One region of the Entomomonas sp. E7T21 genome, then DNA from elsewhere that is predicted to be linked to it. Evidence: predicted binding sites of a transcription regulator. Region 1 holds the regulator's gene; each other region holds the start of a gene.

Region 1 (3,292 bases):
GGCAATACGCGTAAATTGTTGATGATGCTTGGGTATGTCAAAACTTAGATTAATTAATAGTGGATAGTTGATAGTTTGATAATCTAACTCTTCTAGCCCTAATGTAATGGGGCTACTTGGGTTTTCTTCTAATAAATCATGTGGAATAAAGCTGTCTGGTTTAAATTGCCACAATAATTGATTTAATTGTTGACGCTGTTGTTGGTTTTGGCAGTGCACATAGATATTGCCAACCTGTAACCATGCTTTATTAATTAGCCGACAACTGAATAATAAACAGTCATCTATCGTAGAAGTGGGTAGGTTATAAAAATCTACTTTAAGCATGGTTAATAGATAAATAACAACAAGGTTGGAAGAAGGGATTGAATATAACAAATCATATTACTATATATTTTAAATAGATGCATTAAAGTTATTTTCATTATGTTGGTTGTTTCATTTTTTCAGCATGTTATTATTTGAAGAATAAAAAAACAGGCATATAATTTGCTTAAAAGTAAATAAGAGATGTTAATTTGTTATGAAGCCATCGTTAACGTTAAAGATAGGACAGCAACTGTCGATGACTCCACAGTTGCAACAAGCCATTAGGCTTTTGCAATTGTCTACTATAGATTTACAACAGGAAATTCAAGAGATTTTAGAGTCAAACTCCATGCTAGAACAACAAGAAGCAGGAGATGATTTTGATGACAGTAATTTATTAGGTGAAGAGGATATTTTAGTTAATCCTAGTAGTCAGGAAATTAGCTTTAAAGATAATAAAGAAGTGGCTATTAATGAGCCAGAAACGGATGCTGTGGCAACCGATGTAATTCCTGAAGAGCTTCCTGTAGATACTGACTGGGATGATATTTACCAAAATAATGTTAGCAATATCCATGGTGATGATGAAGAATCTGATTTTACGAATTACACCTCTGTAGGTGAAACATTACAAAGCCATTTATTATGGCAACTCAATGTTGCTCATATGAGCGATAAAGATAAAACCATTGCAGTTAATATTATTGATTGTATTAATGAGGATGGTTATTTAGAAGAATCTTTAGAAGAAATCCATCATGGCTTAGATGATTCATTGGATACTGATTTTGATGAAGTAGAAATGGTACTTCATTGTATTCAACAGTTTGACCCTATAGGTATTGCTGCTAGAGATTTAAAAGAATGTCTTTTATTGCAATTAAAAGGGTTATTTGATGACCACCCTTATTATCAGCAAGCAGTTGAGTTAGTTACAAACCATTTAGACTTATTGGGTTCTAAAGACTATAGCCAAATAATGCGCACTATGAAGATTAAAGAAGATGAATTAAAGCAAATAGTTATGCTTATTCAGCACCTTAATCCTAAACCAGGTGCACAAATTGAGTCAAAAGAGCCAGAGTATGTCATTCCTGATATTATCGTGCGTAAAGAGAGGGATCATTGGATTGTCGAACTAAACCAAGATGCGATTCCTAAGTTGAGGGTTAATCCTCAATATGCAGGTTATGTACAGCGAGCTAATACCAGTTCAGATAATACTTTTTTGAAGAATCAATTACAGGAAGCGCGTTGGTTTATAAAGAGTTTGCAAAGCCGTAATGAAACTTTAATGAAAGTAGCAACCCAAATAGTTGAACATCAACGTGGTTTTTTAGAGTATGGTGAAGAAGCGATGAAACCACTTATTCTTTCCTCAGTAGCTGATGCTGTGGAAATGCATGAGTCAACTATTTCTCGGGTAACTACTCAAAAGTATATGTATACACCGCGTGGTATTTATGAATTGAAATACTTTTTTTCAAGTCATGTTAGTACTTCTGAGGGTGGGGAGTGTTCATCAACCGCTATTCGCGCTATGATTAAGAAACTCATAGCGGCTGAGGATCCGAAAAAACCTTTAAGTGATAGTAAATTAACTACATTGCTTGAAGATCAGGGGATTCAGGTGGCTAGAAGAACTGTGGCTAAGTACCGTGAGGCTTTAGGTATTGGTTCATCTAGTGAACGTAAACGGTTAATTTAAAGAATTGCCGATCAAGGCAACTTACCTTATACCTAAAGTGGGTATAAGTAATTAAAAATGTTAAGGAGAAATTTATGCAAATTAACATTAGTGGTCACCAACTTGATGTTACCGACGCACTACGTAATTATATTGATGAAAAGTTTGCTCGTCTTGAGCGGCATTTTGATAAAATTACTAGTGCACAAGTGATTATGAGTGTTGAAAAGTTAAACCAAAAGGTTGATGCAACACTCCAGTTAGCTGGCGGTGAGGTGGTTGCTGGTGCAGAAAATACGGATATGTATGCTGCCATTGATGCTTTAGTTGATAAATTAGACCGTCAATTGATTAAATTTAAAGAAAAACACCAAAAACACTAATTTAACTTTTTGTTATTAAGGTTTGATATTTATAAACAAGAAATTGTTATAAAATCAAACCTTAATTATTTTTAATGAGACGTAACTATATACACAGTAATTATTTAATAATCTTGTTGTCTAAAGACAGACATTAAAATAGTGTAATGTTACAAATACTTAGTAAATTTATTGAAGTTTATTCTGCTATATGATGCAACTAAAAGAATTCCTAACACCATCGCAAGTGTTAGTTGATGTTAATGTAACGAGTAAAAAACGTGCATTAGAAGTAATAGCTAAAACAGTGGCTGCAGCTTGTGCTAGCCTAAATGAGCAAGAAGTTTTTGAGCATCTGATAGAGCGGGAAAGACTAGGCACTACAGGTTTTGGTAATGGCGTTGCTATTCCTCATTGCCGTATGGCAAGTTGTGAGGAGCCAATAGTAGTCATAGTGAAATTAGGTACAGCTATAGATTTTGATGCAGTTGATGAACAGCTAGTAGATATTTTAATAGGCTTGGTTGTGCCAGCAGAGGCAACTGATGAGCATTTACAGTTGCTTAAACAAATAGCTGAGTTATTAAGTGATACCGAAATATGTAAGCAGATAAGAGCTGCAACTGAGAGTCAACAGCTTTATCAAATAATTGTTAACGGGGTAAGTAATACATAGGTTAAGTTATGCGTCTTGTTATCGTTAGTGGCCGTTCAGGTTCAGGTAAAACTACAGCGCTTCATTTATTAGAAGACAATGGCTTTTATTGCATCGATAATCTACCTGCTAGTTTATTTACAACAGCTATTGAACAGGCACTATTACAAACAGAGATTATTCAACCTAAAATAGCCGTTTCTATTGATGCACGAAGTTTGCCTAGACAAATAGAAAGCTTCCCCAGTATTTTTGAGCGACTCAGTGCAAAATACATTA
Region 2 (3,292 bases), 970 kb from region 1:
CTAAACGCTTAAACGCTGTAGTACAAATCGTACTCTAATGGATGTACGAATGTCCTTACTTTGATTTCTTCAGCAGATTTTAGTTCAATAAATGCGTCAATAAATTCATCACTGAATACACCACCCTTTGTTAAGAACGCACGATCAGCATCTAATGCTTCTAATGCTTCTTTTAAGCTACCACACACTTGTGGAATTGCTTTTGACTCTTCTGGTGGTAAATCATATAAGTTTTTATCTGCTGCATCACCAGGATGGATTTTATTTTGAATACCATCTAAACCAGCCATTAATAATGCTGCAAAAGCTAAATAGGGGTTAGCTGCTGGATCTGGGAAACGCGCCTCAATACGACGGCCTCTTGGATTATTCACATAAGGAATACGAATAGAAGCTGAACGGTTACGTGCCGAATAAGCGAGCATTACAGGTGCTTCAAAACCAGGAACTAAACGCTTATAAGAGTTAGTAGATGGGTTAGTAAAACCATTTAATGCTTTACCATGTTTGATGATACCGCCAATAAAGTATAAAGCTGTTTCAGAAAGGCCTGCATAACCATCACCAGCAAAGGTATTTTTACCATCTTTTGCAATAGACATATGCACATGCATACCTGAACCATTATCACCATACAAAGGTTTAGGCATGAAGGTAGCTGTTTTACCATAAATATCTGCTACATTATGGATTACATATTTTAAAGTTTGTACTTCATCTGCTTTAGTCACTAGTGTGTTGAATTTAACACCAATTTCATTTTGACCTGCTGTAGCCACTTCATGGTGATGAACTTCAACTTCTAAACCCATTTCTTCCAATGCATTACACATTGCTGTACGGATTTCATGGTCATGATCAACAGGAGGTACTGGGAAGTAACCACCTTTTACACCTGGACGGTGGCCTCTGTTACCATCTTCAAAATCAGCATCTGTATTCCAAGAAGCTTGTTCAGAATAAATTTTAAACATTGAACCAGAAATATCTGATTTATATTTTACTTCATCAAAAATAAAGAATTCTGGCTCTGGACCAACAAAAACTGTATCACCAATCCCAGTTGATTTTAAATATTCTTCTGCACGTCTTGCGATACCACGAGGATCACGATCATAACCTTGCATGGTAGAAGGTTCAATAATATCGCAAACTAGAATTAAGGTAGGATCAGTAGTAAATGGATCGATCACAGCTGAGCTATCATCTGGCATTAAAATCATGTCAGAAGCTTCAATTCCTTTCCAACCTGCAATAGATGAACCATCAAACATTTGTCCAGACTCAAAAAAGTCTTCATCAACAACATGAGCTGGAATAGTAACGTGCTGTTGCTTGCCCTTAGTATCTGTAAAACGCAAATCAACCCACTTTACATTATGTTCTTTAATTAGTTGTACCGCTTTTGACATGTTATTCTCCAAGAAATATAGCTGGATTATTTAGGCAGTCCCAGCAAATCAACACCAAGTAAACTGTTAGTTTAGAAACCTTTACTAGTAAATAGCAAATTATATGCCATCCTTAATTATTAATAGAGAATCGCTTACTTAGATAATTGCATAACTCTATCTATTAATAAAAGAACTAAACAACGCACCAAAATAATACTTATAAACAATATAATGCATCAAGTAGGTGCAGAAAATTATTGAGCTATCATAACATGGTTAAATATAAAGAGTAGATGGGTTTTTACACTAATCGCTAACAAGCATCATGTATTTTTTAAATGTACTATTTTCCCAGGATTTAAGATATTTTTTGGGTCAAAAGCACGCTTTAAAGCACGCATCATATCCAAAGCATCTTCACCATGTTCTTCCACTAAGAAAGACATTTTATGTACACCTACACCATGCTCCCCCGTACAAGTTCCGTCCATTTCAATAGCACGTTGCACTATGCCGTGATTAATACGCTCCATCTCCGCAACCTCCTCTGAATTATGCCGATCAATCAATAAAATAACATGATAATTACCATCCCCCACATGTCCTACAATAGTGTAAGGAATGGTTGACTTAGCTAACTCCTGAATAGTTATATCAATACTCTCTGCTAGCCTAGAAATAGGTACACAGACATCTGTACTTACACCACGACAACCAGGTTTTAATTGCATAGAAGCAAAAAACGCATTATGTCTAGCAGTCCATAACTTACTACGGTCTTCCGTTTGTGTTGCCCAACTAAAATCTAGACCACCACTTTCTTTAGCTATCTCTTGCACCATAGTGGCTTGCTCTTCAACACTTGCAGGCGTACCATGAAATTCAAACAACAATACAGGGGATTCTTTCAAAGAAAGTTGGCTATATTGATTAACTGCATTAACAGCCGCAGTATCCATAATTTCCACGCGGGCAATTGGGATACCCATTTGAATAGTACTAATGACACACTGCACAGCGTCTTGTACAGTAGGGAAACTACAAATAGCAGCAGAGATTCCCTCTGGTTGAACATGTAACTTAACAGTCACCTCAGTAATAATACCTAGAGTTCCCTCACTCCCCACAAAAATAGCTGTTAAATCATAACCTGCAGCAGACTTTTTAGCACGACTAGCAGTACGTATTACTTTACCTTCCGCAGTAACTACTGTTAAAGAAAGTACATTATCCCGCATTGTTCCATAACGCACAGCATTGGTACCTGAAGCACGAGTAGCAGCCATACCACCAATAGAGGCATCTGCACCAGGATCAATGGGGAAGAACAAACCTGTATGACGAATTTCTTGATTTAATTGTTTACGAGTTACGCCAGCTTGCACAGTAGCGGTTAAATCCTCTGGATTAATGGCAACAACCTGATTCATTTCAGAGAAATCAATGGTTACTCCACCTGAAAAAGGCAATACATGCCCTTCAATGGAAGAGCCGACACCAAAAGGAATAACAGGCACTTCATACTCATTACATAACTTAACTACCGTCACTACATCTTCTGTAGAACGTGCAAACACCACCGCATCTGGAGGACAAATATCATACATTGACTCATCACGCCCATGATGTTCTCTTACGGCTAATGCAGTGGATACTTGATCACCTAAGGAAAGCTTTAATGCATTTAAAAAAAGATCAGGTAATGGTTTTCTAGTATGAGTATTCATTTCTATCCTACAAAGATAACTAATAATCAAAATAACACAAAGCTAAGACGGTAATTAATACAAATAGTTTCCCATAAACAAAGCATCCTAAAAGAATCATGACTATTTACTTAAGAAGCTAATAGTTACTATCGTCTTTACTATAAAACAGAGTTATCATAATAATCCTTT
Region 3 (3,292 bases), 370 kb from region 1:
CTCAGAATCCAATGTTTGTATCTTGCCGCCTTTAGCAAGAAACTCTTGCATAGCGCGCTCTAAGGCATCACGATCTTTTTGCTTTGCCTCTATATTAGGCAACTCTTCCTCTTCAGTTACTGGCTTACCTATCTTTTTATTTGTTGTAGGTATCTCATCTTGCTCATTAATATCTTCTGGCTCATCACTATCAGGGCCATTATAAGCGTCTACACCTTCATCATCCTGCTCTTCAATATCATCATCATTTTCTTGTTCTAAATCATCATCAATCATAAGCACCCCATTAATCACATAAAGTTTCTAATAATATAAAATAATTTTAGTCATTTCTTCAATAAAATAGTTTAATTTTCTATAAAATAATTTCCTGAAATAGAAACGCCCAGCGAATACTGGGCGTTTTTACACATCATGTGTTAACTATTAGAGATTATAACCACGTTCATTATGAGATGAAAGATCTAAACCTATAACTTCTTCTTCCTCTGTTACACGTAATCCCATTAATTTATTAATAATAAATAAAATAATGAATGTAACAATAGCTGTGTAAGTAACAGTGACAATGACACTTAATGTTTGTATCCATACTTGATGTGTAATATTAGTAACACCAGCATCAAAACCACCTAATATTGGGGCTGCAAACACACCTGTTAAGATAGCGCCTACAATACCACCTACACCGTGTACCCCAAAAGCATCTAAGGAGTCATCATAACCTAATTTACGTTTCAAAGTAGTGGCACAGAAGAAACAAACAACACCAGAAGCAAGGCCAATCACTAAGGCACCTGCTGGCCCTGCTGTACCGGCTGCTGGAGTAATAGCGACTAATCCAGCTACTACCCCTGAAGCAATACCTAAGGCACTTGGTTTACCATGAATAATCCATTCACAAGACATCCAAGCTAATGCCGCTGCTGCTGTAGCAATTTGTGTAACTAACATTGCCATACCTGCTGAAGCGTCTGCTGCACCTGCTGAGCCAGCATTAAAACCAAACCAACCAAACCATAACATCGCAGCACCGACTAAAGTAAATGGTAGGTTATGGGGCGCCATTGCTGATGATGGATATCCCTTACGTTTACCCAACATTAAACAAGCCACTAACCCAGCAACACCTGCATTAATATGTACCACTGTTCCGCCAGCAAAATCAATCACACCCCACTCATGCATAAGACCACCATCACCACCCCATACCATATGGGCAATAGGCGCATACACTAAGGTAAACCAACATCCCATAAACACTAACATCGCAGAAAACTTCATTCGTTCCGCAAAAGCACCGACGATAAGTACAGGCGTTAATATGGCAAAGGTTAATTGAAAAGTAATCCAAACACTTTCTGGATAAGTACCATTTAAACTATCATGGCCTAATTGCTTTAAGAATAAATTATCTAAACTGCCTACAAAAGAATTGAGATTAGTTACACCTGCCTCCATTCCTGTCGTACTAAAGGCGATACTATAGCCATAAATAAACCATAGAATGGTAACCAATGCTGTCACAGCAAATGATTGCATCATCACTGATAAAATATTTTTAGCACGTACCATACCGCCATAAAATAAGGCAAGACCAGGAATAGTCATAAAAAGAACAAGTGCCGTTGAAATAAGCATCCAAGCTGTATCGCCACTATCAAGTTTTGCAGTTTCTTGTGCCATAGTGAAAGGGGTAGCTAGCGACAATAGGCAAGCCATCCCGAGTAATTTACGGAAAGATAACATGGGGTTTCTCCTGCACTGACAATTACTTAGATAGCATCATTATCTGTTTCACCAGTTCTGATGCGAATGGCTTGCTCTAAAGCTGTTACAAAAATCTTGCCATCACCGATTTTGCCTGTGTTGGCAGCTTTACTAATTGCTTCAATCACAGCATCCAGCTGGTCATCAGCAACACCTATTTCAATTTTTACCTTCGGTAAAAAATCAACCACATATTCTGCACCACGGTAAAGTTCAGTATGGCCTTTTTGACGACCAAAGCCCTTTACCTCAGTAACAGTAATACCTTGGACACCAATCTCAGATAGTGATTCTCTTACATCATCTAACTTGAATGGCTTAATAATCGCAGTTACTAATTTCATTCAAACTCTCCTCTGGCTAGATAATCCGTACAGGAGAGAAACCCCGTTGTACAGTTTATCCTATATAAGCACTTGTTTAGTACATAAAAAATTAAAAACGAAGTAAAAGTTACTTGTTAATTGGTCTATTGCAGAAAGCTTGCCAACAAAAAATAATCCTCAGACAATTTGCAAGATATTGATTATTAATAATTTTCTACAATCACCGATAAATATTGCATCTTCTTGGTGCAATATAAAGAATCAAAACTATTTATTTTGGTGCGTCATTATGTAAACTAAAAATTTTCAGTGATCTATTTATTGTGAATAGGTATATTACTAATAAAGAAAATCATAGGAGAAATACCATGGCTCTTGCTCAACTTATCAATTGTGAAAAACTAGCTAACCATTTAAATGATAAAGATCTAATTATTTTTGACTGCCGATTTTCACTTGAAGACACAAGCTATGGCGAGCAATCCTATCAAACAGGCCATATTCCTAATGCCGTTTTTATTGATTTAGATAAAGACCTCTCTAGCCCAGTTATTAAAGGAAAAACAAGTCGTCATCCTTTACCAGATACTAATCTACTCATAGAAAAACTAGCACAATGTGGTTTAAATAATGACAGTAAAGTCGTTATTTATGACAATGGACCAAGCCCTTTTGCTACAAAAATGTGGTGGACACTGGTTTGGCTAGGGAAAAGGGATAATGTATTCCTATTAGATGGTGGCTTTAAAGCATGGCAAGAAGCAGGATTACCTATTACCAGTGATAAAACGCCAGTACATATTGGTAACTTTATAGGCCAACCAGATAACTCATTATTAATTAATGCTAATGATTTAGCAAATAAGTTAGGTGATGATCAACTAACTCTATTAGATGCTCGAGCACTACCTCGTTTTCGAGGTGAAGTAGAACCAATGGATCCTGTAGCAGGTCATATACCTGGTGCCACCTGTGCTAATTTTATGGAAAACTTAGATAGTAATGGTTTCTTTTTAACTATTCCCAAGCTACAAGAGCGTTTTCAAATATTAATTAATAATAAACCTATTGATAAAGTGATTGCTTATTGTGGTTCTGGGGTTTCAGCTTGTCATAACTTATTTGCCTTATGCCTCGCTGGCTATCCATTAATTCCCCTTTATGCAGGCTCTTGGAGTGAATGGATTACTGATCCC

The links. The regulator sigma-54, encoded in region 1, starts transcription at its own class of promoters, with help from an activator protein. The targets are predictions, from matches to a motif close to ANTGGCATNNANNTTGCTNT.
Region 2: a site for sigma-54 is predicted at 1,504-1,523, ahead of glnA (glutamate--ammonia ligase). Genes of this name have one in related genera too.
Region 3: a site for sigma-54 is predicted at 2,242-2,261, ahead of glnK (P-II family nitrogen regulator). Genes of this name have one in related genera too.

What each region holds. Positions count from the first base shown of each region.
Region 1 covers NZ_CP191672.1:714,706-717,997, forward strand. The annotation lists gene ACQVD9_RS03455 (DNA polymerase III subunit chi) at 1-378, opposite strand, end outside; gene ACQVD9_RS03460 (RNA polymerase factor sigma-54) at 524-2,017, shown strand; gene hpf (ribosome hibernation-promoting factor, HPF/YfiA family) at 2,092-2,379, shown strand; gene ptsN (PTS IIA-like nitrogen regulatory protein PtsN) at 2,570-3,034, shown strand; gene rapZ (RNase adapter RapZ) at 3,043-3,292, shown strand, end outside.
Region 2 covers NZ_CP191672.1:3,058,508-3,061,799, forward strand. The annotation lists gene glnA (glutamate--ammonia ligase) at 9-1,412, opposite strand; gene ACQVD9_RS14515 (FAD-binding oxidoreductase) at 1,718-3,121, opposite strand.
Region 3 covers NZ_CP191672.1:1,084,149-1,087,440, reverse strand. The annotation lists gene ACQVD9_RS05180 (hypothetical protein) at 1-276, opposite strand, end outside; gene ACQVD9_RS05175 (ammonium transporter) at 427-1,722, opposite strand; gene glnK (P-II family nitrogen regulator) at 1,776-2,114, opposite strand; gene ACQVD9_RS05165 (sulfurtransferase) at 2,465-3,292, shown strand, end outside.